DNA from 2 places in the Bradyrhizobium sp. STM 3562 genome. Region 2 is predicted to be linked to the other one. Evidence: predicted binding sites of a transcription regulator. Region 2 holds the regulator's gene; the other holds the start of a gene.
What was found. Region 2 encodes LexA, which represses DNA repair genes until DNA is damaged. Its sites were predicted from a motif close to TGTTCNNNNTGTGTTCNG; they were not measured.

Region 1: a site for LexA is predicted at 4,225-4,242, ahead of recA (recombinase RecA). Genes of this name have one in related genera too.

Annotation. Positions count from the first base shown of each region.
Region 1 is NZ_CP120694.1:2,971,251-2,986,492, reverse strand. It holds gene gcvP (aminomethyl-transferring glycine dehydrogenase) at 1-2,456, shown strand, start outside; gene recA (recombinase RecA) at 3,044-4,132, opposite strand; gene P6U23_RS13635 (hypothetical protein) at 4,625-4,825, shown strand; gene P6U23_RS13630 (response regulator transcription factor) at 5,764-6,147, shown strand; gene P6U23_RS13625 (hypothetical protein) at 6,395-6,670, opposite strand; gene P6U23_RS13620 (hypothetical protein) at 6,990-7,175, shown strand; gene P6U23_RS13615 (hypothetical protein) at 7,439-7,633, shown strand; gene P6U23_RS13610 (DUF6894 family protein) at 7,786-8,025, shown strand; gene P6U23_RS13605 (hypothetical protein) at 8,490-8,720, opposite strand; gene P6U23_RS13600 (hypothetical protein) at 8,822-9,136, opposite strand; gene P6U23_RS13595 (PaaI family thioesterase) at 9,464-9,928, shown strand; gene P6U23_RS13590 (PilZ domain-containing protein) at 10,045-10,299, shown strand; gene P6U23_RS13585 (hypothetical protein) at 10,330-10,563, opposite strand; gene P6U23_RS13580 (hypothetical protein) at 10,746-11,156, shown strand; gene P6U23_RS13575 (hypothetical protein) at 11,271-11,567, shown strand; gene P6U23_RS13570 (GNAT family N-acetyltransferase) at 12,110-13,309, shown strand; gene P6U23_RS13565 (DsbA family protein) at 13,445-14,110, opposite strand; gene P6U23_RS13560 (helix-turn-helix domain-containing protein) at 14,177-15,001, opposite strand; gene P6U23_RS13555 (hypothetical protein) at 15,106-15,242, shown strand, end outside.
Region 2 is NZ_CP120694.1:4,705,092-4,720,333, reverse strand. It holds gene P6U23_RS21935 (nuclear transport factor 2 family protein) at 315-752, shown strand; partial or broken gene P6U23_RS21930 (SOS response-associated peptidase) at 888-1,088, shown strand; partial or broken gene P6U23_RS21925 (ComEC/Rec2 family competence protein) at 1,441-3,713, shown strand; gene P6U23_RS21920 (hypothetical protein) at 3,770-3,979, opposite strand; gene P6U23_RS21915 (GDSL-type esterase/lipase family protein) at 4,259-4,756, shown strand; gene P6U23_RS21910 (hypothetical protein) at 4,757-4,963, opposite strand; gene P6U23_RS21905 (hypothetical protein) at 5,126-5,548, opposite strand; gene lexA (transcriptional repressor LexA) at 5,844-6,536, opposite strand; gene glp (gephyrin-like molybdotransferase Glp) at 6,868-8,079, opposite strand; gene P6U23_RS21890 (HdeD family acid-resistance protein) at 8,705-9,259, opposite strand; gene P6U23_RS21885 (hypothetical protein) at 9,554-9,862, opposite strand; gene P6U23_RS21880 (hypothetical protein) at 10,831-11,016, opposite strand; gene P6U23_RS21875 (hypothetical protein) at 11,778-12,071, opposite strand; gene P6U23_RS21870 (DUF6665 family protein) at 12,235-12,585, shown strand; gene P6U23_RS21865 (hypothetical protein) at 12,908-13,384, shown strand; gene P6U23_RS21860 (HAD-IA family hydrolase) at 13,510-14,139, opposite strand; gene P6U23_RS21855 (alpha-hydroxy acid oxidase) at 14,185-15,242, opposite strand, start outside.

The sequences.
Region 1 (15,242 bases), 1.7 Mb from region 2:
ATGCCTCGCTGCTGGATGAGGCGACCGCCGTCGCCGAGGCGATGGCGCTCGCCGAGCGGGCCTCGCAGGCGAAGACCAAGGCATTCTTCGTCGACCATGAAGTGCATCCGCAGACGCTTGCGGTGCTCCGGACCCGCACCGAACCGTTGGGGTGGAATCTGATCGTCGGCGATCCCGCGACCGATCTCGCAAGTGCCGATGTGTTCGGCGGCGTCCTGCAATATCCGGGTACATCCGGCGCGGTGCGCGACCTGCGCCCGGCGATCGCGGCGCTGCGCGGCAAGGGCGCGCTGGCGATCGTTTCGGCCGACCTGCTCGCGCTGACCCTGCTCGCCTCGCCCGGCGAGCTCGGCGCCGACATCGGGGTCGGCTCGGCGCAGCGCTTCGGCGTGCCGATGGGGTATGGCGGGCCGCACGCGGCCTATATGGCGGTGCGCGATGCGCTCAAGCGCTCGCTGCCCGGCCGCATCGTCGGCTTGAGCGTGGATTCGCGCGGGGCGCCTGCCTATCGGCTGGCGCTGCAGACCCGCGAGCAGCATATTCGCCGCGAGAAGGCGACCTCCAACATCTGCACCGCGCAGGTGCTGCTCGCAGTGATCGCCTCGATGTATGCGGTCTATCACGGCCCGGAAGGGCTCACCGCGATTGCACGCAACGTGCATCGCCGCGCTTCGGTGCTGGCGGCCGGCCTGCGCAAGCTCGGGTTCGCACCGAGAAGCGAGGCGTTCTTCGACACCCTGACCGTCGAGGTCGGGGCGCGGCGGGACCAGATCGTGGCGCGGGCGCTGACTGAGAAGATCAATCTCGGGATCGGCGGAGCCGGCTTGCGCGTCGCGCTGGACGAGACCACGACGCCCGACATCGTCGAGGCGGTGTGGCGCGCGTTCGGCGGCAGCCTGTCCTATGCGGAGGTCGAGGCCGGCGCGCGCGACGCGCTGCCGCTGGAGCTGAAGCGCACGACGCATTTCCTCACCCATCCCGTGTTCCATGCGCATCGCTCGGAGACCGAGATGCTGCGCTACATGCGCAAGCTCGCCGACCGCGACCTCGCGCTCGACCGTGCCATGATCCCGCTCGGCTCTTGCACCATGAAGCTGAACGCCACCACCGAGATGGTGCCGCTGACCTGGCCGGAGTTCGCGGCGCTGCACCCCTTCGCGCCGCGCGAGCAGGCGGGAGGCTATCACGCGCTGTTTGCGCGGCTGGAAAAATGGCTCTGCGACATCACTGGCTATGACGCGATTTCGCTGCAGCCGAACTCCGGCGCACAGGGCGAGTATGCAGGCCTGCTCGCGATCCGCGGCTATCACGCCGCTCGCGGCGAAGGGCATCGCAAGGTTTGCCTGATCCCCTCCTCCGCCCACGGCACCAATCCGGCGTCAGCCGCGATGGCCGGCATGGAGGTGGTGGTGGTTGCCTGCGACGCGCGCGGCGATGTCGATGTCGACGATCTGCGTGCCAAGGCGGAGGCGCGCGGCAAGAATCTTGCGGCTGTCATGATCACCTATCCCTCGACGCACGGCGTGTTCGAGGAGCACATTCGCGAAATCTGCGAGATCGTGCATGCCCATGGCGGCCAGGTCTATCTCGACGGCGCCAACATGAATGCGCAGGTCGGACTGTCGCGGCCCGGCGACTATGGCGCCGATGTCAGCCATCTCAACTTGCACAAGACCTTTTGCATTCCCCATGGCGGCGGCGGTCCGGGCATGGGCCCGATCGGCGTGAAGGCGCATCTGGCGCCGTTCCTGCCGGGTCATCCGGCCCTCCTTCATTCGGAACGCGATGGCGAGCAGCCTCACGCAGTCGGGCCGGTCTCGGCCGCGCCCTTCGGCTCGGCGTCGATCCTGACCATCTCCTACATCTACATTTTGCTGATGGGCGGCGAAGGGCTGACCCGTGCCACGGAGGTCGCGATCCTCAATGCCAATTACGTGGCAGCGCGGCTGAACGCGCATTTCCCGGTGCTCTATCGAAATGCGAAAGGCCGCGTCGCGCACGAATGCATCATCGATCCGAGGCCGCTGAAGACCGCTTGCGGCGTCACCGTCGATGACATCGCAAAGCGCCTGATCGATTACGGTTTCCACGCCCCGACCATGAGCTTCCCAGTGCCGGGCACGCTGATGATCGAACCGACGGAGTCGGAATCGAAAGCGGAGCTGGATCGTTTTTGCGATGCGATGATCGCGATCAGGCGGGAGATCGCCGAGGTCGAGAGCGGCCGCTTCAAGATCGAGGCCTCGCCCCTGCGGTACGCGCCGCACACGGTGCACGACATCGCCGATGACGAGTGGAAGCGCGCCTACAGCCGCACTGAGGGCTGTTTCCCGGATGGGGTGTCGCGCATGGACAAATATTGGTCGCCGGTCGGCCGGGTCGACAACGTCTATGGTGATCGCAACCTGGTGTGCTCGTGCCCGCCGGCGAGCAATTACGCGCAAGTGGCGGAGTAACCGACAAATCCGTCACTCCGGGGCGCCTCGAAAGAGGCGAACCCGGAATCTCGAGATTCCGGGTCTGGTCCTTCAGACAGGCCCGGAATGACCGAGCCTCAAGGCGCGATCAGGGCCCCCCTTGACCGGATCCCAGCGCCACAGGCGATCGTTGGTGAGCTCCGTACTGTCCCACCAGCGGTGGATCCGGTTATGCCGGCTGAAATCCTCACCTCCTGCAAGGACGGCCTCGGCCGGGCGGCGAGATAGCTTGCGAAGTTCGCCTTCGGATGGCAACGGCCCCAAACGAAGCGAAAGCAGAACGGGACGACGAGGTCAGCGCGCTCGGCGCGGATAAGACTTAGGCCGGAAGAGCTGGTCAGGATTAGCCGGGACGCCTTGGCCTTGCTAGCCACTGCTCGTCGCATGATCTTCGCCTCCGCCCTTTCTTAATCGGCAGCATCCGACTCGAGCTTCAGCGCGGAGTTCGCGCGAGGGCGTTTCGGTCAATCCTGCCGGCGGCCGCCTCAAAACGTACATGCCCGGCACGGGGGACGGCCGGGCATGACGCTAACCTTCGCTAATGCGGCTCACGAAGGTCTAAGGCCTTACTCCTCCGCCGGCTCTTCGCCGTCGGCATCGCGCTCGGGCGTGCCGGCGAGGATCTGCTCGGCGATCAGGCCGGAGTTTTGCCGGATGGCGGTTTCGATCTTGGCGGTGATGTCGGGATTGGATTTCAAGAACGATTTGGCATTCTCCCGTCCTTGGCCGAGCCGCTGACTATCATAGGAGAACCAGGCGCCGGATTTTTCGACAATGCCGGCCTTGACGCCGAGGTCGAGAATCTCGCCCATCTTGGAGACACCCTCGCCATACATGATGTCGAATTCGACCTGCTTGAACGGCGGCGCCAGCTTGTTCTTCACCACTTTCACGCGCGTCGTGTTGCCGACCACCTCATCGCGCTCCTTGATCGAGCCGATGCGGCGGATGTCGAGGCGGACGGAAGCATAGAATTTCAGCGCGTTGCCGCCGGTGGTGGTCTCGGGCGAGCCGTACATCACGCCGATCTTCATGCGGATCTGGTTGATGAAGATCACCATGGTGTTGGACTTGTTGATCGAGGCGGTGAGCTTGCGCAGCGCCTGGCTCATCAGGCGCGCCTGCAGGCCCGGCAGCGCCTCACCCATCTCGCCTTCGAGCTCGGCCCGCGGCACCAGCGCGGCCACCGAATCGACCACCAGCACGTCGACCGCGCCGGAGCGCACCAGGGTGTCGCAGATTTCCAGTGCCTGCTCGCCGGTGTCGGGCTGCGAGATCAGGAGTTCGTCGATATTGACGCCCAGCTTGCGCGCATAGACCGGATCGAGCGCATGCTCGGCATCGATGAAGGCGCAAATGCCGCCCTTCTTCTGCGCTTCGGCCACCGTATGCAACGCGAGTGTCGTCTTGCCCGAAGACTCCGGCCCGTAGATCTCCACGATCCGCCCCTTCGGCAGGCCGCCGACGCCGAGCGCAATGTCGAGCCCGAGCGAGCCGGAAGACACCGTCTCGACATCCATCGAGCGGTCGTTCTTGCCGAGCTTCATCACCGAGCCCTTGCCGAATTGCCGCTCGATCTGGGACAGCGCGGCGGATAGCGCTTTGGACTTATCCATGGAAGAACCTTCGACGATACGCAGGGCCGGGACGGTCATCTGTTAACTCCTTATGGCGGGGATTCGCGAGTGGGACAAACGGTTGAAAGAGGCGGCCGACGGTTAAAAAACAACGTACACCATTTGTTCCATGTTCGCAATATGTTCTTTTTTTGCAAGATGCAGCGGAGCCCCTCTGCCGTCCCCGCCGCGGCGGCTAGGACCGACGCGAGCGCCAACTTTCCTGGCCGATTGTGAACTTTTGGACAGACCAGCCGCGAATTGTCCGCTTAGCTGTCCCCGTTTCATTTCACCAAATTGTATTGGCGAATCGTCCGGTGGATCTCCAGGCCACCGGATTTTCGCGCCTACGCCTGATGTTCATGAGCGCGGTAGCCAGCAGCGTGTTGGCCTGCCGAGACTCGGCTCCGTCAGTTTGAACCAAACACCTGCCCATTCGTTGCGCAATATCACTGGCAAACGGCACGAGCCTGTGGGCGCTGGTGGCTGAGAGACCGGTCGCGCTCCCGCCTGCAAGAAAGGGTGCGCGCTATGCAGGATCGCCACGGCGGCCAGCGTCTGTTCGGCACGACCGAGGAGCTTGCCCGGCAGACCGAGCGGACGCGCGAAATCACGAAACAGGCGGTCGAGCTTCTTCGGCAGCCCGTGCCGGATACGTTTCTCGGCCGAAAAACCCAGGAGCCTTTCCCCAGGGAGGAACAAGGGCCGATGCCGAAACCCCAACGCGGGTGAGGGCTAGCCAAACCGGCACGGCTCTTGCTTGGCAAAGACGGCCAGCACCACGGAAGCACTGGTGCAGCAAGGCCGGCCCGGTGCACCCTGTTACCCGGCAAAGGGTGCGCCGGGCGGCCTTCACAGCAGATCCGGTTTTCCCTAAGGCCCTTCCGCTTCGCTGGGCCTTGGTCTCCCCGATTTGATGAGCAGTTGCGCCTCGGTCCTCCTAGAGTGCGGACATGGACAGGCGCTATACCGCCAGGGAAAAGGCCAGGATAACCGCCGGCGCCATTGTCTCCCTGGTCATTGTCGGATGGATGGTGCTCCTCGCCATCGCAGCCCTCTCCGCGCGCTAGGCGGATGGAGCCGGCTGGGTCGAAGGGTTCCTCGGGGAACCAAGCGCCCTACGACCAATTGTGAACATTCGCTGCGGAACGGAATCGCGGTTCGCGCGTGATGTCTCCCGACGGGGGTTCTTGTCGGGGATCAATGGACCGTGCCTGGAAGACTCTACTTCGCGCGTCAGGCCGCGGCGCTGCTAAGGTTTGCCAAATCCACGTCAAACCCGGAGCTGGCCGCAGCTCTGGTGGCGAGGGCTGCCGCCTACAAGTCGCAGGTCGACGAGAGAGCCTCGGAGGCTCCCGACCCCAGCCCTCACCCACCGGACGTCGAGGCAACGGAATAGCCATCCTGCTTCGTTCGTAAGCTCAACTTTGATGTCCGCTGCGGCTTCCCGGTGAAGCACGGGAGAATCCGTTCGAAGCGTGGACGCAGGGCGCCTCGCACCGGTAACCCCGGCAGTCTGCGCCCGGCTGCTGCGGTTCCGTCGCCAGCCTATGATGCGCGGCCGCTCATCGCTTTTGGAAGAGTTCAATTCGTAACACGGGAACCAATTTCTCGATTGCCACTTGACGCACCAAACCTGGACGGGGGAGCGGCCATTGGAAGCGAACGAGATGCCCGTCATCCTGGTCGTCGAAGACGAGCAGGTGATCCAAGGGATGATCGAGGAGACGCTGGCCGAAGGGGGCTATGAGGTCGCCATCGCCGCCTCCGGCGAAGAGGCGGTGAAGCTGATTGCGGGCGATGAACACAAGTACCGGGCGCTGGTGACCGACATCAATTTATCGGGGCCGATGGATGGCTGGGAGATCGCGCGCCACGCGCGGGAGCTCCGCGCGGATTTTCCCGTCGTCTATATGAGCGGCAAGGATGCCGAGGGCTGGACCTCGAAGGGCGTTCCCAACAGCATCATGCTCAGCAAACCGTTCGCTCCCGCGCAACTCGTCACGGCGGTGTCCCAGCTCCTCAATGTAGGGACAGGTCCGACTGCAGCTTGATGTCTCCAACAGCGGAGCGGCGCCCAAAAAAACGGCCCCAGTGTTTGCAGCCGGGGCCGTGAGGGGTCGTTGCCAAAGCGGGGGCAAACCGCACAATAGCAACGCCGATATGGTGCGACGCCTCGCCGGTTCCGTCTCTAACCTATGATGCCGCGAAGATGAGAAAACCCTCAATGCGACGGCCCCAGCTCAGGGGAGAAGCCGGGGCCGCTCTTGCGGGGGTGTATCTAAGGGACGATACGGCAAGCTAACGGCGCCGACCGGCAATCGTTCCCGCGCCTCTCTCCCCTTCACCGTGATGGCGGTCCTGATCGTACGACCGTAATCTTTGGGTCGGGCTTCCGGGGCGATCTGAGCGTTCACTCGCGCCACTGAGATCTCGTGCGTCGTCATGCTCCCGCAGCAGCCGAACCAGTTCGGCCATGCTCGATCGGTCGGTGCGGTGATCCGCAACATGCGGCGCGATCTCGTCAGGATGGCGCGCCCGCTTCCTGGGGCGCGAAAACAGGTCGATGAGCTTCATGTTTTGCTTTTGCCGTGTGGGCCAACGGAGAGCGAATCACCGACACTCGCAAGCCAAGTTTGATGGCTGACGTCAGTTCCGACGATTACGCATGTGAATTCTTCGCTCGCGGCCGGACCAACGCGCGACTTCCGCACGGGTTGCGCGAAGTGCTGTGTTTTCAACACGTTTTTCGCGCATTTCGTCCGTAGTTCTCCGCGGAAGAACAAAGTTCCTCATCACGAACGAATCGCGGCCACTACCGATGGCGCTTTCAACTTCATTGGAAGAAGGCGTCACTGTCTTGGAACGGTGATACGGCCCGGGCATAATCGACCGCATGAAAAAAGGCGACATCGTCTGCCCGGAGTGCAAGGCCGGCATCCGCCGGATTGAACTCAATTCGCGTAAGGGACACGCGGGCGAATTCCGCTGTCCGCTGTGCAATTGCTTGCTGGAAATTTCCGACGGCTCTACGGAAATCGCCTATCGCCTGACGGTCGCGCCGGAAAAGCTTTTTGAATAGCGGATGTCAGATCTTTCTGGCGAGACGTGACCCGTCGTCCGCTCGCAACACATCACGCCCATCCGAAAGCGCCCGCGAAGCGCAAAGTGGAAGCCGCCTTCGCTCGCGACAAGCACGAAGCATTTGCGCCGAAATCATGCTCAAAGAGCGAGATGAGATCATGATCTCGTTGCGCCCAATCGATCATGCTCCGAGGCTCATTTACGCGACCGCACCGTCCGCTTAAGATCCGGCGCAAACTTCCATCATCCCCAAGTCAAGCAATGACCGTGCACACGCCCAAGCTTCTGACGCCGGAAGAATTTGCCTCGCTCCTCGAAGTCGCGGTAAGCGCGCCCGACGTCTACGTTCCAGCGGCGCATCTGAGCAAGCTCGTCGCGCTCGGCTATGTCGCGCTGACCGCCAAAGGTCCCCTCGTCACCGGCGACGGACTGATTCGCATCACCGAAAGCGAGTAGCGGTACAACCGCGCACCTGAAGCGGGATCGAATTACCGCGAGCCGTAGTCTTCCGGAATTGAACCTCCCGCCTTTTGCGCCTCCATTAGCGGCATGCGTCTGCGCTCACCCTTTTGAAGGGCGGAGCGGTATTTTCGTTCATTGGTTCTACCATGCCGCTCTATTTTTTTCGCATCCGTAACGGTCGCTATTCGGGCGCCTCGGAAATCGGCAGCGAATGCGCCGATCGCGACGCGGCCTGGAAAGAGCTGACGAATGTCTGCGCCGACATCGCCAGTGGTCTCTCCCGCAAGCTCCAGGAAAACTCGGAGTGGCAGATGGAGATGCTGGACGAGCAGAAACAGCCGATCTTCCGCATTCGCATCGTGGCCGAGACGCTCGACGGGGCGTAACCCAAGCAACGAAGTGCCGCGCTGCCGAACTGATACGGCCTTTCCTTAAGTCAAACGTTGATGCGACGATCATTTCCACGGCCCGTCAGCTCCAAGCGCGTCGGCGGTTGAAATCTCCGCGATAGTTGGCCGGTGTTGATGCAGATCAAAATGGCGGGATGCCATGTTGGCAAATAGTCGTCCAGTATGGGTCATATTCTTTTCAGGTGTCCGCAGACCGGACTGATCGTGCAGCGAGGAGATCGACCCGCACGATCCGCAATGCACGTATGAGGCGGTCGTCTGCAAGGGCTGCACCCGGCTTCACTTCGTCAATCGCAAGACCGGTAAGCTGCTGGGCGAAGACGGGGCAGCCTAGCTAGGCTCTCGCTCCTTCGCCGGAAGAACCCGGGCGACATCCTTAGGCGCTTGGCTCGCGCAAGCTCCTCAGCATGAGGGTTAAAGCCGGTAGTGACGCGATAAGGCTAGTCCGCGCTGCGCAGCCGCCGCATGGTGAATTCGATATCGCCGCCCGGCAGCTCACGCCAGCTTTCCACCGCGCTCATATAGCCCGCCTTGGGGTACCGGGTGAGAAAGTCGCGCGCCTTCACCCTCGCCTTCTCGCGCGGCAACGTGAAGGTTTCGCGTACATAGCCGTCATCCGGCTTCCGCCGGCCGGCCATCCGAGTGGCGAGATCGCGCGGCAAAGTGGCCATGCCGCAACTCCGGTACAGATACGACCGGATTAATATAGGTCCTGGTCCGCCCCAGGTGGAGTCCGAGGAAGGTTGGAAAACGCGCGGTTGGCCGCACGCCGTCAGTTGGCGCTGCTGCCGGTCCTGGCCTTCTTCGCCGTCGTCTTGGTGGACGGCGCGGCCGCCGTGCTCTTGGGCGTGTCGTTGCGCACGGTGCCCCAGGGATCGCTCGACGTCTTGGCGTCGGGAATCTTCTTCAGCGATTCCTTATAGGCCTTGTCACGCTCCTGTTCGGCTTCCCTCTCCTCCGGCGTCTTGCTTTGGGTCTCCGGAATCAAGTTGATATTCGGCATCTGCGCATGGACCGGCCGCGCGAGGAACGCGGTCACCGGCGCTCCGAGCAGAGCGAGCGCCGCGGCGACACGAGCAAGTTTCATCGAAGGCTCCCCTGTTTTTGCTGCCCTATATCATTGCGGGCGCGACGCAGCCAAGCGCGTCAAAGGTGGTCTGATCTGCAGGATTTCGGCCCCTGAATCCAATCGTCCCAGATCGGACCGCATTTGGTGCAACCGCTCAGCATCAGGCCGACCGTGATCACGCCAAGAACCAGGATCCACCGCCGCAGCATCGAAGACCACTCCCCATTGATACCATCATAGGGTTCCAAGTCGGGCATTTTCAAGCCGCCCGGGGTTCCCTTCCGCACGGCCAACCTTAAAGTCGTGTAATGAAAAAGGCGGCTCATCGGGGAGGATTTTTCGTTCATGCAGCAACAACAGACGAGCGCCAGCTTCGGCATCGACGAAGCAAGGCGCGTTCTCACCGACGTATTTGCGCCCTGGGTGCAGGACCTCGGCCTGTCGGTCGAAGCGATCGATCATGAGCCGCCGAAGGACACAGCGAGCGACTGGCAGCCCGGCGCGATCCAGCGCATGGCTTTTTCCGAGCGGCTGTGCCGGCATGGCGGCGTGGTCTGCGGCCAGGCGCTGATGGCGCTTGCCGACACTGCAATGGTGATTGCAATCCTTGCGGCCAATCGCGGCTATCGGCCGATGACCACCGTCGATCAGACTACGCATTTCATGCGCGCGGTCGCCTCCTCGGACGTCCTCGCGGACGCACGTGTCGTGCGGCTCGGCCGCACCATGAGCTTCGGCCGCGTGACGCTTCTCGGCGCCACCGACAACAAGCAGGTAGCGATGGTCTCGAGCGCTTTTGCGATGCTGTGAAGCAAAAGCCGCGCCGTCGTGGTTAATCGATCCTGAATCGATACGCTATCGCGAAATGCACAATTTGTTCAAACTAGAGTCCCGCACTTCAGAATTGACGAGCCATGAGCAAAGCCATGAGCGAGAGCTTTATCGAGAAACGCACCCATGCGAGACACCGCGTGCTCAAGGGCGGACGGCTTGCGTTTGATGGCGGCGGCGGCATCGACTGCATGGTGCGCAACATCTCACCGACCGGGGCACGCCTGGATGTCGCAAGACCGATGGGCCTGCCGGAGCAGTTCACGCTTCTGATCGAGGCCGACCAGTTCAAGCGCCGTTGCCACTCGGTCTGGAGTCACGACAGGCAGATCGGCGTCGCGTTCGACTAAACCCGCCTTCGCCGCCCCAAACCCGACCCGCTATTTCTTGTCGGGGCTCGCAGGACGCGTCATGCCCCATGGATCGTATTTCCCCGTGGGCTCGGGAATTCGATCAAGCGCTGCCTTGTAGGCTTTCTCATCGACTTGGGGTTTCTTCGGTTCGGACCGGCTGTCATTGCCTTGATGCCGCCTGCCGCCGCCTCCGCCCATCTGCGCCTGGGCCGGCAGCGCGAGCACCGCCAGGATTGCGGCCACCGCCATCATGCTTCTCATCACATGTTCACCCCTGTCCTGTCGTCGCCCGCAGGCAAGCTACAGCGTGGAATGGCGGCGACAAAGTGCCGCAAGATGTTCATTCGAGGCATTCTAGTCGCACCGTGATCAGCAATTGTTGATCGGGGACGACGAGACCAGTGGAGTTCCAATGCCACGTTTTCTCGGCATAACTCCACCCGATGGGGTGTTACAAATTCATTCAACTCGGGATGATCGGCAGCGCGGTGCTTGGGCTCGCAGGCTGCGGCATTGCCGACAGCCGCTCGCCGGTGCCGGCATTCATGCGTGCGAAGGAGGCGGACCCGCCGCCGCCCGAACCGCCGCCGAACGTCAAACAGCTCGTCCACGACAAACTGGACTCGGTGTTCGTCAGCACGTCCTATCCGCAGAACGTGGAGGTTTCGCAGCCGGTGCATGATCCGCGCGGCCCCGGCTGGACCGCCTGCGTCAGAGCCGACGTCAATTCGGCGACCGGCAAGCCGATCGGCACCGAGACCTACCGCATCACCATCAAGGATGGCGAGATCGTCGACCGGCGTCGCGTCGATGACAACGACAATTGCGTCACCGAGAACTACCAGCCGATCTAGCTCCCTCGCCGCGCGGAACCGGTGCACGAAAAGCACGCGGGAACTGCACGTTTCCGGAACGAAATGCGAGCCGCGTTTTTGTCACGCGAGGGCAGCGTCAAGGAGGAGACAGCTATGAAGGCATTTGCAATTGCATTGCTGGCGGGCATCGGTGCTCTGTCCGCCGGCAGCGCGAAGGCGACCGACCTGCTTGGAAGCAGCGGCTACAGCAATCCCGATCCCGTGCAGCAGGTTCGCCTGGTCTGTGACGACATGGGACGCTGCTATCACACCCGCGGCCACGCCTATTCCTATGACTATGGGCCGCGCTACCGCTATGAGCGCCGTTACTACCGCGAAGAACCGCGCGCCGGCATCGGCATCTATGGACCCGGCGGAGTGGGCGTCGGCGTAGGCGTCGGTCCCTATTAGGAGCATGATCCGGAAAAGTGTGAAGCGGTTTTCCGAAAAGATCATGCTCAAACAAAAATAAAGCGCGATGGCGATTCGACCTAATCCCATCGCGCTTTAGTCGCAAGTTCGGCCGCAGGCGAGAGAACCCGCTGACCGTGGTCAGCGGGTTCTTTTCGTCGTACAGGCGCGATGCGTTTCAGGCGCCAACGAGCGCCTTCTCCTCGAATTCTTCAAAGGCCGCGATCGCGTTCGCGGCATCCATCGATGACGGGCCGCGGCGCATGTAGTTCGCAAGCCCTGAACTCCGCGAGCTCCTGCCAACGCTTTACCGATTGTATTGCGAACCCGGATAGTCCGGACACCTCGGTCGCGTGCGGTGTTGTTTCTCTCAAGGTCCTTGGCGGCCGGCTGCAGCGTAGACAGCCCGTTAACATTACCGTTCAAATTGCGCGCGCACACCAACCCTATTTTCCAACCTTTCCGCTAATTCTTGGCGCGGCTGCCGTTTGGGGAACGGCACCGCTAGACTCCCTGCAAAGCGGAAACGGGACGTGGCCGAGATGACCGATACAGCGATGGTCCGCCGCGCATCGACGAAGGATGCCGCGATATCGCGCGCGCTCGCCGAAGCCGCCCCCACTGTCGCTAGCGCCCTTACCTCCCTCACCGCGATCGACGCAGAGCGTTGGAGCGAGTTGAGCCACCAGGCGATCGAGCCGAACGGCTACTACCTGCCGGACTGGGGGCTTGCGGTGAACGCCTCTGCGCCCAGCCGGACCGGCGCCTCGGCACTCGCCGCTTGGGGAAATGGCCCACCGATGCGGTTGATCGGTCTGATGCCGGTGATTTCGCTATGGCGCGCTTTCAAGATCCCACTGCCTGCCCTCGTCAGCGCGCATCCCTACGGAACGCTATGCACGCCCTTGATCGATCGCGATGCCGCCGCACAGGCGGCGGCGGCGCTGCTGCAGGCCGCGCGGCAGGCCGGCGCCCGCGCGCTGATCCTGCGCGAAGTCTCGCTCGAGGGCGCCGCGATGCATGTGCTCACCGAAATCTGCCTGCGCGACGGCCTGCGTCCGCACGTGCTGCAATCGCATCGCCGTGCCTGCCTCGACGCGACGCGCGATGCGGATGCCCTGCTGCGCGAGGCACTCGGCAGCAAGAAGCTCAAGGAGTTGCGACGGCAGCGGCATCGGCTGGAGGAGCACGGCCCCCTGCGTTTCGAAGTCGCCCGCTCCCGCGAAAACATCGCTGCGACGATCGAGGTTTTCCTGAGACTGGAAGCGAGCGGCTGGAAGGGCCAGCGCGGGACCGCACTGATTCAGCTTCCGGGCGACGCCGCCTTCATCCGCCGCGCCACGCTGGCGCTTGCGGATAAGGGCCAATGCGAGATTGTCACTCTTCGTTCGGGCGAGACGCCGGTGGCCGCCGGCATCGTGCTGCGGCATCAAGGCCGCGCCTTCTTCTTCAAGATTGGTGTCGACGAGCGCTTCGCGAAATTTTCCCCGGGCGTGCAGCTCACGCTCGAGCTGACGCGCCATCTCTGCGAGGATCCGGATATCGCGAGCGCGGATTCCACCGCGAGCCCCGATCATCCCATGATCAACCCGATCTGGCGCGGCCGGTTTGCCATTGGCGATGTATTGATTCCGCTGCGGCGGAAGGATCCGCTGGTCGCGACGATCCATGCGGCACTGATGTTGCGGCAGACGATGCTCGGGGTGGCACGGCGCGGGGTGCGTTTGTTGCGTGCGCGGTGATGTAGGCCTGCCCCGCTGTCATGACAGTTTGTAGGGTGGGCAAAGCGGAGCGTGCCCACCGGATCAGTCGCGATGAAATTTGGTGGGGCACGGCGCTGACGCGCCTTTGCCCACCCTACAAGACCGTGCAGCCGCCTACTCCGCCGCTTGCGCATTCACCTCCGCCGACACCTGCCGGATAGCGCGCGCCAGCAGCTCAGGCGCCTGCGCGCCGGAGACGGCGTATTTCTGCGCGAACACATAGGTCGGCACGCCCTGGATGCCCTTGTTCGATGCATCCTGCGCCAAGGCCGAGATCAGCGCGACATCTTCATCGGTTGCGAACCGGCTGCGCACGTCATTGGCATCGAGGCCGACATCGGCGGCGGCCTGCACCAGCACCTCGGTGTCGGTGAGATCGCCGCCGTCGCGGAAATAGAGCTCCATCAGACGCTGCTTCATCTCGGCCGCCTTGCCCTTTGCATCCGCCCAATGGATCAGGCGATGGCAATCGATCGTGTTGGGCTGGCGCTTGACCATATCCGGCCGATACGACAGGCCTTCTTCGCTGGCGGCCGCGACCACGCGCTGCGCGATGTCCTTATAGGCGTCGACGGAGCCGAATTTGGTGGTGAGATATTCTTCGCGGCTCATGCCGTCGCGCGGCACCCAGGGATTGAGGAAAAACGGCCGCCAGTGCACATCGACCGGCACATCCGGCACGAGCTGCAACGCGTTCTCAATGCGGCGTTTGCCGATATAGCACCAGGGGCACACCACGTCGGAAACGATGTCGATGGTCAACGGCTTGAGCGTGCTCATGGGCGCGGGTCCTCGCAAAGGAGATGTCCGTCCAAGATAGGCCGATTAGGCCGACAAACAAGCGCGCTATTTCAGCTCGGCCGCCATCTGCCGCAGGCGCATGGCGGTCAGCTCGTCCGCCGGAAAGAACGTCTCCAGCGCCAGTTCCGACAGCGTGACGTCAACCGGCGTACCAAACACCATAGTGGTCGAGATGAAGCTCAGGATCTCGCCATTGAGCCGCAGTTTGAGCGGGATCGCGACGTTGTTGTCCGGCGGCAACGGGCCGGAACGCGCCGGAATGGGATAGCTCCTGAGGTCGTTGTAGAGCTTGATCAATTCTGGATCGGCCGTCGCTTCGCATTGCCGGTGCAGCCGTTCCAAGAGATGGCCGCACCATTCGGCGAGGTTGACCGTGCGCGGGGCCAGCGCTTCCGGATGGAAGGCGAGCCGCAGCACATTGAAGGGCTGGCCAAGCAGACGCTGCGGAATGCCATCCAGGAGCGGCGCCACCATTCGATTGGCGGTGACCAGATTCCAGTGCCGGTCATAGGCCAGCGCCGGATTTGGTTCGTGAGCCTTCAGCACAAGGTCGATCGCCTGACGCGCGGATTTCAGCATGGGATCATCCAGCGAGCGTTGCGGAAAGGCCGGCGCATAACCGGCGGCGACCAGGAGCACGTTGCGTTCCCGCAGCGGCACGTCCAACCGTTCCGCAAGTTTCAACACCATCTCGCGCGAGGGCATGGCGCGGCCGGTTTCGACAAAGCTCAAATGCCGCGCCGAAATGTCGGCCTCGCCGGCAAGATCGAGCTGGCTGAGATGGCGCCGCTGCCGCCATTCGCGCAAGTGTTCCCCGACATGAACGGGGCGGCTGCGTTCATCGCGTGCGGTGGAGGTGTGGACGTTCATCATGGCGGAAAACCTACCACGCGGGATTCGCGCCTTCCATTACTTCGCAGGTAATCGAATCGCGCAGCGGGCGATCTCATCTTCCGGCACGACAGGAGATGACCATGACCTCGTTTTCCGGAAATTCGCCCCTGATCGCCGACATCATGCAGTGGCTGCTGAATCTGGCAATGCGGCTGCTCGCCCGCGCGCTGCAGATGCCCGAACCGCTCGTGCAGTCCACCGGGCGGTATGTGGTCGC
Region 2 (15,242 bases):
GCTGGGGTTGAGTCAATGTGGCATGCACAGAAAATTGCCTCTCGGCCGACAATTGCGGTGCTTCTTCGGGCCCTCTTCCGCGGCTGGGGGGGCGGTCGCATCTGCGTTTCCAGCTCCAGTTGATGCCGCCAGCAATCGCGGAGGCGACCACGCAAGAGCTCAACGAGTGGAGTTCTTGCGCCTGCGGCATCAGCGTACCTAGGTGGCATTTCTAATCAATGTACGATTGTGTGCTATGGTTCATCGCTGCTCCCGCGATGGGGCCAGCATCTTTTCAAAACAGCAAATTTATTCGAGGAGGACACACAATGCGAATGTCCTACGTTTTGTGCTTCTTGCTCGCAGCGTTTGCAGCGCCAGCGGCGGCTACCGATCTCAAGCAGGAGGTGGAAAAAATCGGCTCTGCAGTCGCGGAAAACTTCAACAAACAGGATGGAGCAGGGATCGCCGCGCTGTACGCGGCCGGTGGCGCTCTCGTTAACCCAGCAGGGCCGCACACGAACATCGCGGAGTTCTACCAAGGCCTATTCAAGGCTGGGTTTAATCACGAGGAAATAGCAGTGGATCAGGCTTGGCCCTTGGGAAGCGATACGGTCCTCGCGTTGGGCGAGTACCGCATCACCGGCAAGAACCAGAGTGGGCAGGCTGTTGAGCTTGCGGGCCGTTGGACCGCAGTATACCTCCGCGAGGGCGGGAAGTTGAAAATCCGGATGGTGTCGGCCATCCCGAACGCACCGCCGCCGAAAGACTAAGGCAATGGACGCGCCATAGCATTTGCAACCAAAAACGGAGAGGAAGCCGCCTTCCGTCGGCGGCTTCCTTTTTTGCAAAGGCCGATTGTGGAGCTTGCTCGGCCCTTCGCTTAACATTCTGCAATGCGTCTATGGTTCCTCACAACCGAGGCGAACCCCGTGGTGAAGCCGATCCATCCGAAAGCGATGCCGGTAATCCTGACGACGGATGAAGAACGCGATGTCTGGATGCGGGCGCCGTGGGATGAGGCGAAGGCGCTGCAACGGCCGCTGCCGGATGACGCGCTCAGGATCGTGATGCGGGGCGCTGACAAGGAAGATCGGGCGGCGGCTTAACCGAGGTGGGCGAGCATGAACGGAAATCGGTACTACGGGGTTCAAGTTGAGGGAGCAAAATACGGCGTGAGCTTTGGCTCCGCCCTTGCTATCGCGATATCCTACACCGCTAACCACTCGATACTTTGGGCGATCATCCATGGCATCTTGGGTTGGCTGTACGTGATCTACTACGCACTGTTTCGGTCGTAGCCGTGGCTGATTGGCAACGAGCCTTTGATGACCGATCCCGCTGCCCGGCTCCTCCTGGGCATAAGCCAAGAACTGCTCCCGGTTTCTCATTTTGTTCCGCTATCTCGGTACCGGCACCGTCAGGTAGCATGACCGCGTTATTGCGTGCAGCGGGCAGTGGATGGCGGAGCGGGGCGGCGGCAGAGTGCGAGGGATCGCGACGACCTGGCCGCCGCGCGGAGCGGCGCAGGCCGGCGGTTTCGCGCCGGCCGGTCTTGACCTCTGGACATCGTTCGTTGCGAAGTTCAGGAGCTGGGTCCGCGCGGAGGCGGGCGCCGGGCGGCTGTTGCCCTGGGTGCCCGTGGCCTTCGGCGCGGGGATCGCGGTCTACTTCAGCGCGGATCATGAGCCGCAGCTCGTGGTCGCCACGTTCACCGCGTTGGTGCTTTGCCTCGCGGCGTTCCTGTTGCGGCGCTGGAAATTCTTTCCTGCTCTCGTGCTGACCGCCGCCGCAGCCGCGGGGTTCGCCACGGCGACATTCAGAACTGCGCATGTCGCCCATATCGTGCTGTCCCGGCCGCTTTATTCGGTCGCTCTGTCCGGATTCGTCGAGACGCGCGACATTCGTGAGCGCACGGACCGCTTCGTGCTGCGCGTCGTCCACATGGAAGCCCAACGCGGCGATCTGAAGCTCGAGCGCGTTCGGCTGTCGGTGAAGAAAGGCACCGCGCCCGATGTCGGCAGCTTTGTCGAGTTGAAGGCGCGATTGATGCCGCCGCTCTCGCCCTTGAGGCCGGGGTCCTACGATTTCGCGCGCGACCTGTTTTTCCAGGGCATCGGTGCGTCGGGATTCGCGATGGGCGGCATCACCATCACCAAACCGCCCGAGAGTGGCGGGCTGTCCTTGCGCTACGCCGCACTCATGCAGGGCCTGCGCGATGCCATCGATGCGCGCATCCGCACGCGCCTTGAGGGTGATGAGCGCTCGATAGCGACCGCGCTTTTGACCGGGCGGCGCGATGCGATCTCCGAGCCGGTCAACGATGCGATGTTCATCTCCGGCCTCGGCCATGTGCTGTCGATCTCCGGCTATCACATGGCGGTCGTCGCCGGCGTGGTGTTCTTCGCCGTGCGCGCATTGCTGGCGCTGATACCCGGCCTTGCCGTCGGCTTTCCGATCAAGAAGTGGGCGGCGGCTGCCGCACTCGTCGCTGCGGCGTTTTATCTGCTGCTCTCGGGCGCGGAGGTGGCGACGCAAAGATCGTTCTTCATGACCGCGGTGGTGCTGATCGCGGTGATGGTCGACCGCCGCGCCATCACCTTCCGCACGCTCGCGGTTGCCGCCATGATCGTGCTGGCGATCGCGCCGGAGGCGCTGGTGCATCCGAGCTTCCAAATGTCCTTTGCCGCGACGCTGGCACTCGTGGCACTGGTGCAGGTTGGCATGCCCCGCCTGCTGGCCACGCCCGACAGTTCGACTGCTGCGCGCGTGGCACTGTGGGGCGGCCGCGAGCTCATGATGCTGATGCTGGCTTCGCTGGTGGCGGGACTGGCCACCACGCCCTACGCCGCCTTCCATTTCCATCGCGTCACGCCGTTCGGTGTGCTCGCCAATCTCGCGGCGATGCCGGTTGTCTCGGCGCTCGTGATGCCGGCCGGGCTGCTCGGGCTGCTCGCGATGCCATTCGGCCTCGACGGTTTTTTCTGGTGGCTGATGGGCGTTGGCATCGACTGGATGATCGTGGTTACGCAAGGGTGGCGCATCTGCCCGGCGCGATCGGCCGCATGGCGGCGTTCGGCGCAGCGCCGCTGGCCCTGGCTTCCATCGGTATCATCGTGATGGGACTGTTGCGCACGCCGCTGCGCTGGTCGGGCGCGCTTGTGCTTGCCTTAGCCGTGGTCTGGGCGCTCGCCGCGCCGCCGGCCGATGTGCTGATTTCCGGCGACGGGCGGAGCGTTGCGGTGCGCGGCCGCGACGGACACCTGCATCTGATGCAGACCGGCAAGGACGCATTCCTCGTGAAAGAATGGCTTGCCGCCGATGCCGATCCCAGAGCGGGCGGCGAAGCTTCGCTCGCGCAAGGAGTCTCATGCGATGAGGCCGGCTGCGTGGTGGCGATGGCCGACGGCGCCTTTGTCGCGCAGGCGCTGCGCGCGGACGCCTTGCTTGATGATTGCGATCGCGCCGCGCTTGTTGTGACGATCCATCAGGCGTCGAAGGATTGTGCGGCCGCCGTGATCGACCGCGATCGGCTGCGGCGACAAGGGGCGCTGGCATTGCGGCGCGACGGGAGCGGCTTTGACGTCGAGGCGGTGAGGCCGCGCGGCTTTGACCGGCCGTGGTCTCCGGCAGCAGCCTATGCCGAGACCGATACGGCCAATCTGTCGCGCCCGGCTGCGCAGCGCGGCAAGGACGCCACGCCCTCCGAATCCGATCTGCAGCCGGACGACTGACAAAATTTGCAAAGAACTCCGGCGCTGGGCCGGAGTTTTTCTCGTTCGCGGGGCCGTCAGTGACCGGCGGGAGCCGACCAGCCGCCCGAGTACACCCCGAGCCCGCTCGACGATGCGGCGGCGTTGTTGGAATTGCGGAATTGCTGGCTGGTCGTCGCAGCCGGCGGGGCCTTGCGGGTGCGATCGTGCTCAGCGGCGGAAGCGGCCTGAACGGTCGTTGCGGCAATCAGCAGGGCGCCGAGGGTAGTGAGAACGGCCTTGCGCATGGGGTATCTCCTCATTGCTGACGCTTAGTGAAGCGGGAGCGCTTCGGGTGTTGTTGCGTCGGCAGGTCACGTAGTGCGGGAGCATGAGTCCGGGAACCCGGGAAAACCGGAAAGGACTATTCGCCAGCAGTGAACAATCGGGTCTTGCTCCGCCGTCATCCTCACCTTGGCGGATCTGGAGGCCCCGCGGCGGTTTCAGGGCCGTGTGTGCTTGACGCTCGACATCTGGGATGCTGATGCACCGAGCTATTGCTGTAGAATCAAATTCAGGATCTGAAGATGAGCGTCATATCCAGACTGCTTCTTCCACTTGTCGCGTTGGCGGTTTTCTTTCAGCTTGGCGGAGCACATGCCGCGACTGTCGTCGCCCTCGGTGCGAGCAACACCGCCGGCAAGGGCGTCTCGCCTGACCAGGCGTACCCGGCACAGCTTGAGGCGATGCTTCGTGCGCGAGGCTTGGACGTCAACGTGATCAATGCGGGCATCAGCGGTGACACCACGGGCGGCATGATGGCTCGGCTGGAAAGCGCAGTTCCGAAAGGGACCAAGGTCGTGATTCTTCAGCCCGGCGGAAATGATCTGAGAAAGGGAGCGCCCAACTACACCATTGAGTTGCAACGTCGGCTCACGGCGATGGGGGTCAGGGTTGTCATGCTGCCAAACGGAATGTTCCGGGGCAAACCGCACCAGCCTGATGGCATGCATCTGACTCCGGAGGGCTACCACATGCTCGCGCAACAGCTCGTTGGTCCCGTCGCCAGTGCATTGCGGAAGTAGCTAAGCGATCTCTCCGCTCTGAGAGCCGGCCGCAGCCGGCTCTCGGCGCATATCATCTTGAGCGATATCGAAGGCGCCCAGGTGAAATTCTTCGGCGATGCCGTCGCCGCTGCCCGGCAGCCTGACCAGCGTAAACGCCGCGTTGGGAAATTGCTGCCAGATGCCGATATCTTCGGCCGTCACCGTGAGCCAGCCAAACGTAAACATATAGCGGCCAGGCTGCGCCACCCGCCCGGCCTTCTGCCACGTGATCTTGTTGACCACAGGTCAGCTCCAAGGACGCGTTTACAAACCACTCAAAAATCACGTTCGATACGCGCGCGGCACCGCCGGCAAAAACCGGCGGAACCATCGATTGCGCTAACTGTCTCAGTCGACCGGCAACCGCCGCGTCGCGGGCGTCGTCTCCGCGGTGTGCGCGGGCGTGCCGACAGGGTGCGTCACCGGCAACTGCAGCACTGTTACCCGCTGGCCCTCGCAGAGCAGGGTCACCAGCACGTGGCTGCCATCCGGAAATTCGATCGCATCATGATGACGATCGGGAATGTGCGTATCGATGGTGTTGAATTTTCCGACACGGAAGTTGACGGTCCGCGTCCAGATCCATCGATTGTCATAGCGAACGTTGTCGGCGAAGGCGAGCTCGGTGCCCGGCAGCATGCAGACCGCGACCGTCGGATCGCTCTCTGATGCAAAACCGCGGGTCGAGGTGCCGCGGAATGTCGTGGTGATCAGCGTTTCGCCAACCTGAGCGGGACGTGACGCCACGGCATGCAGGCTATAGTCACACATCGGATTGCTCCTCGCTTGAGATAGTCAACCCGCGCTCTTTCGAGGCGCAGGCCTCTATCAGAGTGGACGAGCCCTCCAGTCTCAGAGGGCTTGTGGGCGATTATGCGGCCCGCAATGGCGAAGTGCGATCACATCCGTTTGACTGTGTGCATTTCCTTTGAGCGTCAGCGCTCGACGTGTGCATCGCATCCATTGCTGGCGGGGCACAAACTCCAACTCTGCCGGAATCGGCATCCGGCAGTGCCAACGCAATCGCAGTCGCGCGCCTCACGTGCGTCAGGCGCGCGCAGACAGTTTAGTACTTTCGGTAGAGCCCGACCAGCTTGCCCTGAATCTTGACGCGGTTCGGCGGCAGGATGCGCACCTCGTAGGCGGTGTTCGCGGGTTCCAGCGCGATCGAGGCGCCGCGACGGCGGAAACGCTTCAGCGTCGCTTCCTCGTCGTCGATCAGCGCGACCACGATGTCGCCAGTATCGGCGGTCTCATTTCGCTGGATCAGCGCCATGTCGCCGTCGAGAATGCCGGCATCCACCATGGAGTCGCCGCGCACCTCCAGCGCATAATGCTCGCCGGAGCCGAGCATATCCGGCGGCACGCTGATCGTATGGCTGCGGGTCTGCAGCGCCTCGATCGGCGTGCCGGCCGCGATGCGGCCCATCACCGGAACGGCCACCGGACGCTCGCCATCATCGGCGGCCGCGCCGCGTCCCTTGCCGAGATTGCCTTCGATGACGCTGGGCGTGAAGCCGCGGCGGCCGGAGGTCGCCGGCGACAGTTCGGGCAGCTTGATCACCTCGATGGCGCGGGCGCGGTTCGGCAGGCGACGAATGAAGCCGCGCTCCTCAAGTGCGGTGATGAGGCGATGGATTCCCGACTTCGAGCGCAAATCGAGCGCATCCTTCATCTCGTCGAAGGAGGGCGGAACGCCAGCCTCTTTCAGCCGCTCGTTGATGAAACGCAGAAGTTCATACTGTTTGCGCGTAAGCATCGCGACCAATCCCCAGGTTGATGTCGTTCGATTCCGGGATGTCGGAGCCGTCGGCTCCCCCTAGATCGTCGAAACAAATCATGAACGGACACTATATGTTCGATAAGTGTTCCGCAACCACTTAATTTCCGGTGAACGCGATTAGTTTGCGTGAAAAGCGCGCGCGGAACCTTAGTCCGCTCGCGTGCGTGCTCGCAAGATGCGCGAACGGCACGATGCGCGAGCGGATGCCGCCGATCTCGCCCGAATCATGCCGGCCACATGCGCCGTCATTTGCGGATTTCGACACTTCGCATCGTCCCGGAACGATGGTGCAAGTCATCGAGCGCAGCTATTCCGGCAGCCGCAGGATCTCGCAAGGCGAGCCGGCCTTCGCCGCCGGCGCAAAGGGCGGGCGGATCACCAGTACCCGGGCGCGCGAGAGATAGTTGAGCAGCGAGGAGTCCTGCCGGGTGACCGGTGTTGCGATCGGGGCGCCCTCGGCGCGGTCATCGAGCGTTGCGCGCAAGTAATCCTCGCGCACGTCATTGGGCCCGATGTCGCGGCCGAGCAGGGCGGCCTCGCGGGCGTGATGGATGGTCTTGCGGCCGGAAAGCGCGCGGATTAGCGGCACCACGAACAGCAGGGTGCAGACATAAGACGAGACGGGATTGCCGGGGACGCCGACGACGCGCATGGCACCGAGCCGGCCGTGCATCATCGGTTTGCCGGGCCGCATGGCGATCTGCCAGAACGCGATGCTGACCCGCTCGGCTTCCAGCGCCTTCTTGACGAGATCGTGGTCGCCGACCGACGCGCCGCCGGTGGTGACCAGGATGTCGGCGCCCAGATCGCGGGCGCGGCGGATACCGGCGACGGTCGCCTCCATGGTGTCAGCGGCGACGCCGAGATCGACGACCTCGGCGCCCTCGCTGCGCATCAGCGCGCGCAGGGCGTAGCCATTGGAATAGACGATCTGGCCCGGACCCGGCTCGGTGCCCGGCATCACCAATTCGTCGCCGGTGGCGAGCAGGGCGACCTTGGGGCGGCCGCGCACCGGCAGTTCCGGATAATTCATGCTGGCGGCGAGCGAGAGATCGCGGTCGGTCAGACGGCTTCCCGCCTCGAGCAGGACGTCGCCTTGCCGAAAGTCGACGCCGGCGGGGCGGATATGCCGGCCGAGGATCGCGGCTTCCTTGATTGTGATGGCGCCGCCGTCGGCAACCGTGTCTTCCTGGATCACCACGGCATCGGCGCCTTCGGGGATGACGCCGCCGGTGAAAATGCGCGCGGCTTCGCCTTTGCCGAGAGCGCGGTCGAACGGCCGGCCCGCGGCGACCTCGCCGATCACCTTGAGCTTTGCGTTGACCTCGGCGGCATCGGCCGCGCGCACGGCATAGCCGTCCATCGCCGACATCGCTTGCGGCGGCTGCGTACGCAGCGCCACGACATCGCGCGCCAGCGTGCGGTGATAGGCGAGATCCAATGCGACGGATTCCTCCGGCAAGGGCTTGGCGCCATCGAGGATCGCGGCGAGTGCGTCGGCAACCGGCATCAGGGCCACGGGCAAAACTCCAGATTCTGCGATCGCATTTGGGATCGCGGGTCGCTTCTAGCCGAGAGCGCGCGGCGAGGCAAAGGCGGCGCCCGTTCGCTTGGCCTGCGCATGCAATTCGCTGGAGCGGTTGCACCTCGTGCATGAGCCCGCGCCCGGCGAAACAACAGCAGCGGTGCAGGATCTATGATGCGTCCACCCAGGGCGTAAGCTGATCGAAGAAGAGGCATAAGCTGAGCGCGCAAGAAAAGGCCCCGACGCCTTGCAGGTGTCAGGGCCTCCCGGACGCTTGAGCCGTGGGCTGGCACGGCACGCACCTCAAACGCGCAAACCGACCGGGCTGTTCCAAACCAGAGACAAACAATTCCCATGGGATCGGGTACTAATACCTGCGATTAACCGCGGGAACGCGATCGGTATGACTTTTCCGTATCATTCCGGTGTGGGGGTATGGAACATTGAACGCGTGCGGCGTCGTAGTGCAGTATTTCCGACGGCTGGGAATTTCAGTGCCCAGTGCAAGGCCAACGCCGCCTTAGCGAAGATATTCCGCTAAGGCGGCGTTGGCGCGATTGGGGAGTTGACGTCGGCGACTGTCTCGCAGGGCCGGCCAAGCCGTACTGAGATCGATCGCTCAAGCCGTGCGCAGGCTCAACGCGACCGCGATCCAAGCGGCGCCGTAGAAGATCAGATCGATGCCGAGGAAAAGGCCGATGGCCCAAAGACCCGAGATCGGCCACTGCGACACGACGAGCATGCCGAGCACGAAGGTGATGCCTCCATCAAGGGCCTGCCACTCCCAGCCGGCCGACCCCAGCACCAGCGCCGTCACGAATTGGAAGATGCCGCCGATCAGAAAGAACAGGCCCATGAACAGCGTCAATGTCTCGGCGCTCATGATAGGCTTGGTGATCAGCAGGAGGCCTGCGACGCCGAACAGGACGGCAGCGAACAGGTGATGGAAGAATCCGGCCCAGTGCCCCACCATGAAGGATTGCACGATCTCCAGTGCGGAGGCGATGATCAGCAGCCATCCAAAAAACAGCATGGTCACGATCGTCGCCCTGAACGATCGGGCGATCGCGGCGAGGCCGAGCACGACGAGCCCGATGCCGAAAGCCAAGAACCAGCCCCAGTATTGGACTATTTCCTGAGGCACCTCGATCTGGAAACCCTGAGCATCGCTCATCTCGTCGCTCCCCTATCTCGTTGCTCCCTTCAAAGTGATGACCGGCGCGCAGAGCTTTTCGATGTCTGCCGCGAACCGGCCTTCGATGGACGCGCGCTTGTTTTTCGTCGGGGTCAACAGGCCGCCATCGATCGTCCAAGTATCGTCCAAGTAGAGCATGATACCGCGATGGTGGTGCGCTGGCACCATCATCTCCGTGAATGGCGGATCGGCAAGAGTGGCGCTCTCGGGATCATTTGGCGCGATCTTCTGAAGAAAATCTCGGAACGGCCCATGCTCGTCCCGAGCGCGAGATTATTCGGTCGAAATGAGTCCCGCGGTGGTCGCGACGATCCAACGATTGCCCCATCGCACGATCGTATCGATCCGGCCTACCCCTGGCACGGTATCTCCCGTTCGCACGGTCCAGACGCGGTCGGGGCCGGCCAGCACCGCGTTGTCGCCATGGACTTCACGGACGCTCCACCCGGCGATGGTGGTCGGTTTCGACTCGGGGAACGGCACAAGCCGCCGTGGCGGATCGCTCGAGCCCGGCAACGCTCGAACCGGCGATGTTCGCTCCCTCGTGCTCTGGGAAATCGAGCCCTGCGGTTCGGCGCGCATCTGAACGGTGCCCGAAGGGCTTGCGCGCGCGCTTGCGACTGATGCTGGCGGCTTTGATTTGTCTGACTCAGGAGGCGCTGGTGGAGGGGCGGTTGCCGCGGTTGCAATGCGATGGTGATGATGCCGGACATTTTCTTGTTCGGAGCCGGGCCGCCGAGGTGACGCGTCCGCTTCCTGGTCAAGCGAGGCCAAGCTCGCATCTTTCTGGTCCGGCGAGCTCAGGCTCGCATCGGGGTTCGAATTGAGCATAGATGCGCATGCCCAGCCGAGGCCAAAGGCAAAGACGAGGGCGCTTCCGATCAAGGACGGGCGGAGGGTCACCCAATTCCACCGGGTCGTCATCCGGTTGTGGAGCCCGCTCAGGATCTCCTTGAATCTTGCGATCTGTCTGAAACCAAACCCCCGGACCTGGGCCAGATCAATTGCTGGTTCGTCCGGGCCTGACGGGATTGAATCGGCGGCAGCGATGCGGTCGCCGGCAAGGACATGGATCTGAGACTGACCGTCTCCTGCTTCCTGATGAGGCGTCTGCTCAGCAGGGTCCGTTGGTGTCGCGAATGGGAAATCCCGCGGCTCCGCACGCATGGTGGAAACCTCCTAAACGACCGGTAAATCATTGGGCTTGTAGGTAAATGAAGCCTTACCTGACTGGTGGCGGACTACCTCAGGTAACAAAGAAAAGCGTGGCGTCCATGCGCCGGGTCACCCTATCAGCCTCTCCAGGGCAAGGAGGGAGACAAAGACAAGCACGACCACTCCAGTGAAGGTGAGGGCAAGGTAAACGTGATGCATGATGTCCAACATCTCCCATCACTTGGCCATTCAGGTTGGGTTTCGCAGCTCCGACAGCTCGTCTCACGCCCTTTTTCAAACGGCAGGGGCGACAAGATGGATCGCGGCTGGAGGGAAGTGGCGCCGTCCCAACCGTTACCCCGTGAGCGTAGAACGTTCTTCAGGCTCGTGTGAGATCACACGCCGCGTTTGGGGGCATCGTGGTGAGGAGCATTGAAGCGGGAACGCTGAGCATCCGCTTCAAGCTCGAGGACGATGTCGTGCAGCAGGCGCGCGGCGAGCGGATCGGTCACCTCGCGCTCTAAAGCCCGATAGCGGTCAATACGGACTTGCTGCTCTCTCAAGAAACCCGGATCAGTCATTCCGCGGCCCTCCGCTCATTCGACTCGGAGAGGTGCCCTCGGTTTCCCGAAAGTTTGCAGATTATTTTTCATGGTTTCTAATTGATGAATGGCGCCGGAGCGCCCTCACAATCCTAACTTACAATCCTAATGAGTGCCGGACTTGGCTCAGTATCGAAAGTGCGGCATCAGTGTAGCGCCCGTCGTAAAAATACTTGTCGATCAGTGACGCGAGCACCAGTGCTACCAGGGCATTGCTGATGCCGCGTATCATGGCCGGCGCGAACGGGCGAACTCGAAAGGTACTTTCGATCCGACGCTCTCGAGTTGTTGGTCGCTGGTTAGACGCCAGGCTGCCGCACCAAAATAGCCCGTCAGCGCCAAGCTCGTTGCGATCAAAAGTCCAAAGGAAAGTCGAACCACCATAACGAACTCCTAAGATATTTGACGCAGGGAATCATCTTGAGCTGATTCGAAAAACGCAGCAGTGCTGACCTATGGGCAAGTTGTTGTTGATCAGCATGGCACTGACTTCAAACGGAGTCGCGCGGCCACACGAATGCGGCTTAAGTACCGCCTTCATCTGCGCAGCTCAGCGCATGATCACCTCCAAGGCGCGGAGCTATGTGGACGCAGCATCAATGCGCGGCAGGTGCAGACGTGCGAGCGCCGCGGCGGCGTCCAGCAGTCGTCTCATCGCGCGCCGTCGAGGAACGCCAGGCCGCCAGGCCCGCATCGTATTGACAACTCACACCCCGCTGTGGGCCGTGCTGATCTTCCCGTTACCTGCGAACGCCCGGATTCGTGTTGCTCCAGGTGGGGACTGAGTTGGTCACGCCGACCGACGGCCAATTGTACGATCCGACCGACGGAGCGGTGACGGTTCCGACAGAATTTCCTGATGTCCCATAGGTTCGGGGTTGCGTCGCCGATATTCCAGACATCCCATAGGTTTCGGCTTGCGCTATCGGAATATGGCGCCTGACTTGCCTGTGCTTCTTCGCTTCCGCAGCAAAGGGTGCTGCCGCCAGCCCTACGGTCACGAGCGCCGCAATCGCCAGTTTCATGGTCATCATGGTTGGTCCTTTCTCCGCCTTTAGATAGAGGACAACGCCCAATCTGCACGGCCAAGCACTCTAAAATCTTTTTGAGGCTGTCTGTGATTGCGCAGGTCCTGCAGGTACTTTCCCGCAGGGCGCATCGTTGCGCATGCGACCGACGTGGCGCTATACACAACGGATGTCTCGCGATTTTCGCCTTCATCGCGCTCCCGTCGGCATTCTCGACTATGAGCTCGCCGAGGAGAGGGCCACAGCGCTTGGACGGATGGGGCGCGCGCTGGAACGAGCCCTCGCCAGGCTGCGGGAGTTCGATGCCGCCCATCCGCGCTCGGACGCAACGGCGTCAGCGCAGCAGGCGCGACGCGCCCTGGTGAGAGAGGCCGGCCACGCACTCTGGATGTTTGTGGTGCAGCGAGAAGCGTGTGGGCTGCGCGACAGCCGCACGATCATGCGCGACTATAACGTGCCGGGCGAGGTGCAGCAGTGCATGGGGGCGGCCCCCGCCACATCGACGCGTCCCGCAACATGAGCCACTGAGCTTCACGCCCGCGACACTGGACTAGGTGCTGTTCGGCCTGGCGCCGGCAGCGATGATTGGGTTGCCCCAAACCGACACGACATGGAACGGATTGCCTCCGCCGTCTCTACCGGACGAAGAGCGGGGCAATTGCAACCATGATCAGCCCTTCACGCATGAGCGTCGCGCCGGCGAACGGTGAATACAATCAGGAATTGTGGTGTATTATGATACCCGAATCGCGAACGCATGATTAGAGAGGGCTAGGAAGTGCTGGACACCTCGGAAAATGGATGCGCAGTTCTGATTTCGTTTTTCGAAGGATTTCCTGATCATGTTTTCAATGGCGCGCCGCAGTCAAATGATGCGGCTCATTTACATTGGGGCACTTGTTCTTTTCATCTCTTGTCTGTTCTCGCCGGCAGTTTCGATAAGCAAAGATGCCTTCAAGAATATTGATTGTGTAAATCCGGATGAAGTGCCGGGATGGTTCTTTCTCGTCATGGGATCGTTGGGGATACTCATCGGGCAGTTTGGGTGGTTCGCTAACCCGCTGATGCTTATCGCCGCGTTGCCGCTGGGCAGATCCCTCAAATCGGCATTTGCAATACTGGCTGCGGTGCTCGCTCCTACATCGGTGACGTTGACCTATTTACCCAATGACGTCGCCGGCAACGCGGTCTGCGGCTTTGGGTCAGGATTCTACCTCTGGCTGATCTGTCCGGTTCTCTTACTGCTCGCGGCCTTGCTGGGACCGGTAGGTCGGAACGACAGAATGCAGCGGAAACGGTCCCACAAAGCCGTCTCCTAAAAAGGCGGGTAGGAGGCTCGCACTGCCTGACCGTCATTCCGGGGCGGTGCGAAGCACCGAACCGGAATCTTAAAGATTAGTTCGCCTCTTCGAGGGGCCCCGGAATGACCGAACAGAGGGCCGCCTCAGATCCCCAGTGCGGCAAGCGCCTCGGCGATATCGGCAGTTGATTTCACATGCACCGCATGGATCCCCACGGCCCGCGCGCCTTCGATGTTCTCGGCGAGATCGTCGAAGAACACGATGCGTGAGGCGGGCACGCCGATTGCGTTGATCACGTGACGGTAGGCGGCGGCATCCGGCTTGCGCAGGCCGATGCTGGACGAGAAAAACACCTCGCGGAAATGCGCCAGCACGTCGGCATAGACGCTCGGAAAATGCGCGACATGCGCCGCATTGGTGTTGGAGAACGCATAGAGCGGCAGATGCTTGGCGGCGCGCGCGAGCAGCGCGTCGATATCAGGCATTTCGCCGGCGAAGATAGCGTTCCAGCCTTCCAGAAACTGATCGTCGGAAAGAGGAATGCCGAGCGAGGTGCGCAGGCTCTCGAAATAGGCCGCATCACTGATCTTTCCGACCTCGTGATGGCGGTAGGCGTCGTCGCGCACGAAGCGCGCGGCGATGTCGGCCGGCGTGCAGCCGGCGTGGCCGGCCCAGCAGGCCAGCGCCTTCTCGAAATCGATGTCGATCACGACGCGGCCGAGATCGAACAGGAGCGCGTCGGCCGCGCCGGGCGAGAGGAGGGCGGAGGTCATGATGTCGTCTGAGGATACCAGTTGAGAATGCTCCGCCCCTATAGCTCAGTAGCGATACGGTTCGATGTCGACCAAAGGGAATGCGCTGAACACGCTCGGCGCGTTGGTGGCGGTCGAGGGGTGGAGATAGGATTTGTTGAGGTCGGCGAAAGAGGTGACGCCGAGCAGCCCGAGGGTGCGGATGACTTCGTCTTCCAAGAGTTCCAGCATGCGCAGCACGCCGCTCTCGCCAGCCGCGGCCAGCGCCCAGCATTGCAGGCGGCCAATCCCGACAATGTCGGCGCCCAGCGCGACCGCCTTCACCACGTCGGAGCCGCGGCAGAAGCCGCCGTCGATCATGATCTTGGCCCGGCCTTTCACGGCATCGACGATCTCGGGCAGCACATGCATGGCGCCGCGGCCATGATCAAGCTGTCGTCCACCATGATTGGAAACGTAGATCCAGTCGACGCCGTGATCGAGCGCGATGGCGGTGTCCTCCGCGGTGGCGATGCCCTTGATGATGAGCGGGATCTTGTACTTGTCTTTGATGAGCTTGACCGTGCGCCAGCTCAGCGACTTCTGGTAATCGCCACCGGTCGCGCGCAGCCGGCTTTCGCGGACGTAGCGCTTGGCGATGTCGCGTTCGCGCCGGCTGTAATGGGCGGTGTCGACGGTCAGGCAGAACGCGGTGTAACCGTTCGCAACCGCCCGGCTCACGCAGTCGTCGACGAAGGCATCATCGCCGCGCACATAGAGTTGATAGATGCGCAGCGCGTCGGGCGCGGCTTCGGCGACCTTCTCGAGCCCAGGCTCGGAAACCGAACTCAGCATATGGGCGGCGCCGAATTTGCCGACCGCGCGCGTGACCGCGGCGGCCGCCGCGACCGGCTCGAAAATCTCCAGCGCACCGACCGGTGCCATCATGACCGGCAGGCGCAACTTGCGGCCAAATCGTTCGACGGACGGATCTACCTTGGAAACATCGCGCAGCACGCGCGGCCGGAACGCGATCTCGTCCAGCGCCATGCGGTTACGGCGCATCGTGGTTTCTGTCTCCGCGGCCCCGACGATGTAATCCCAGGCGTTCTGGTTGAGGTTGGCGCGCGCCTTGCGCACGAACT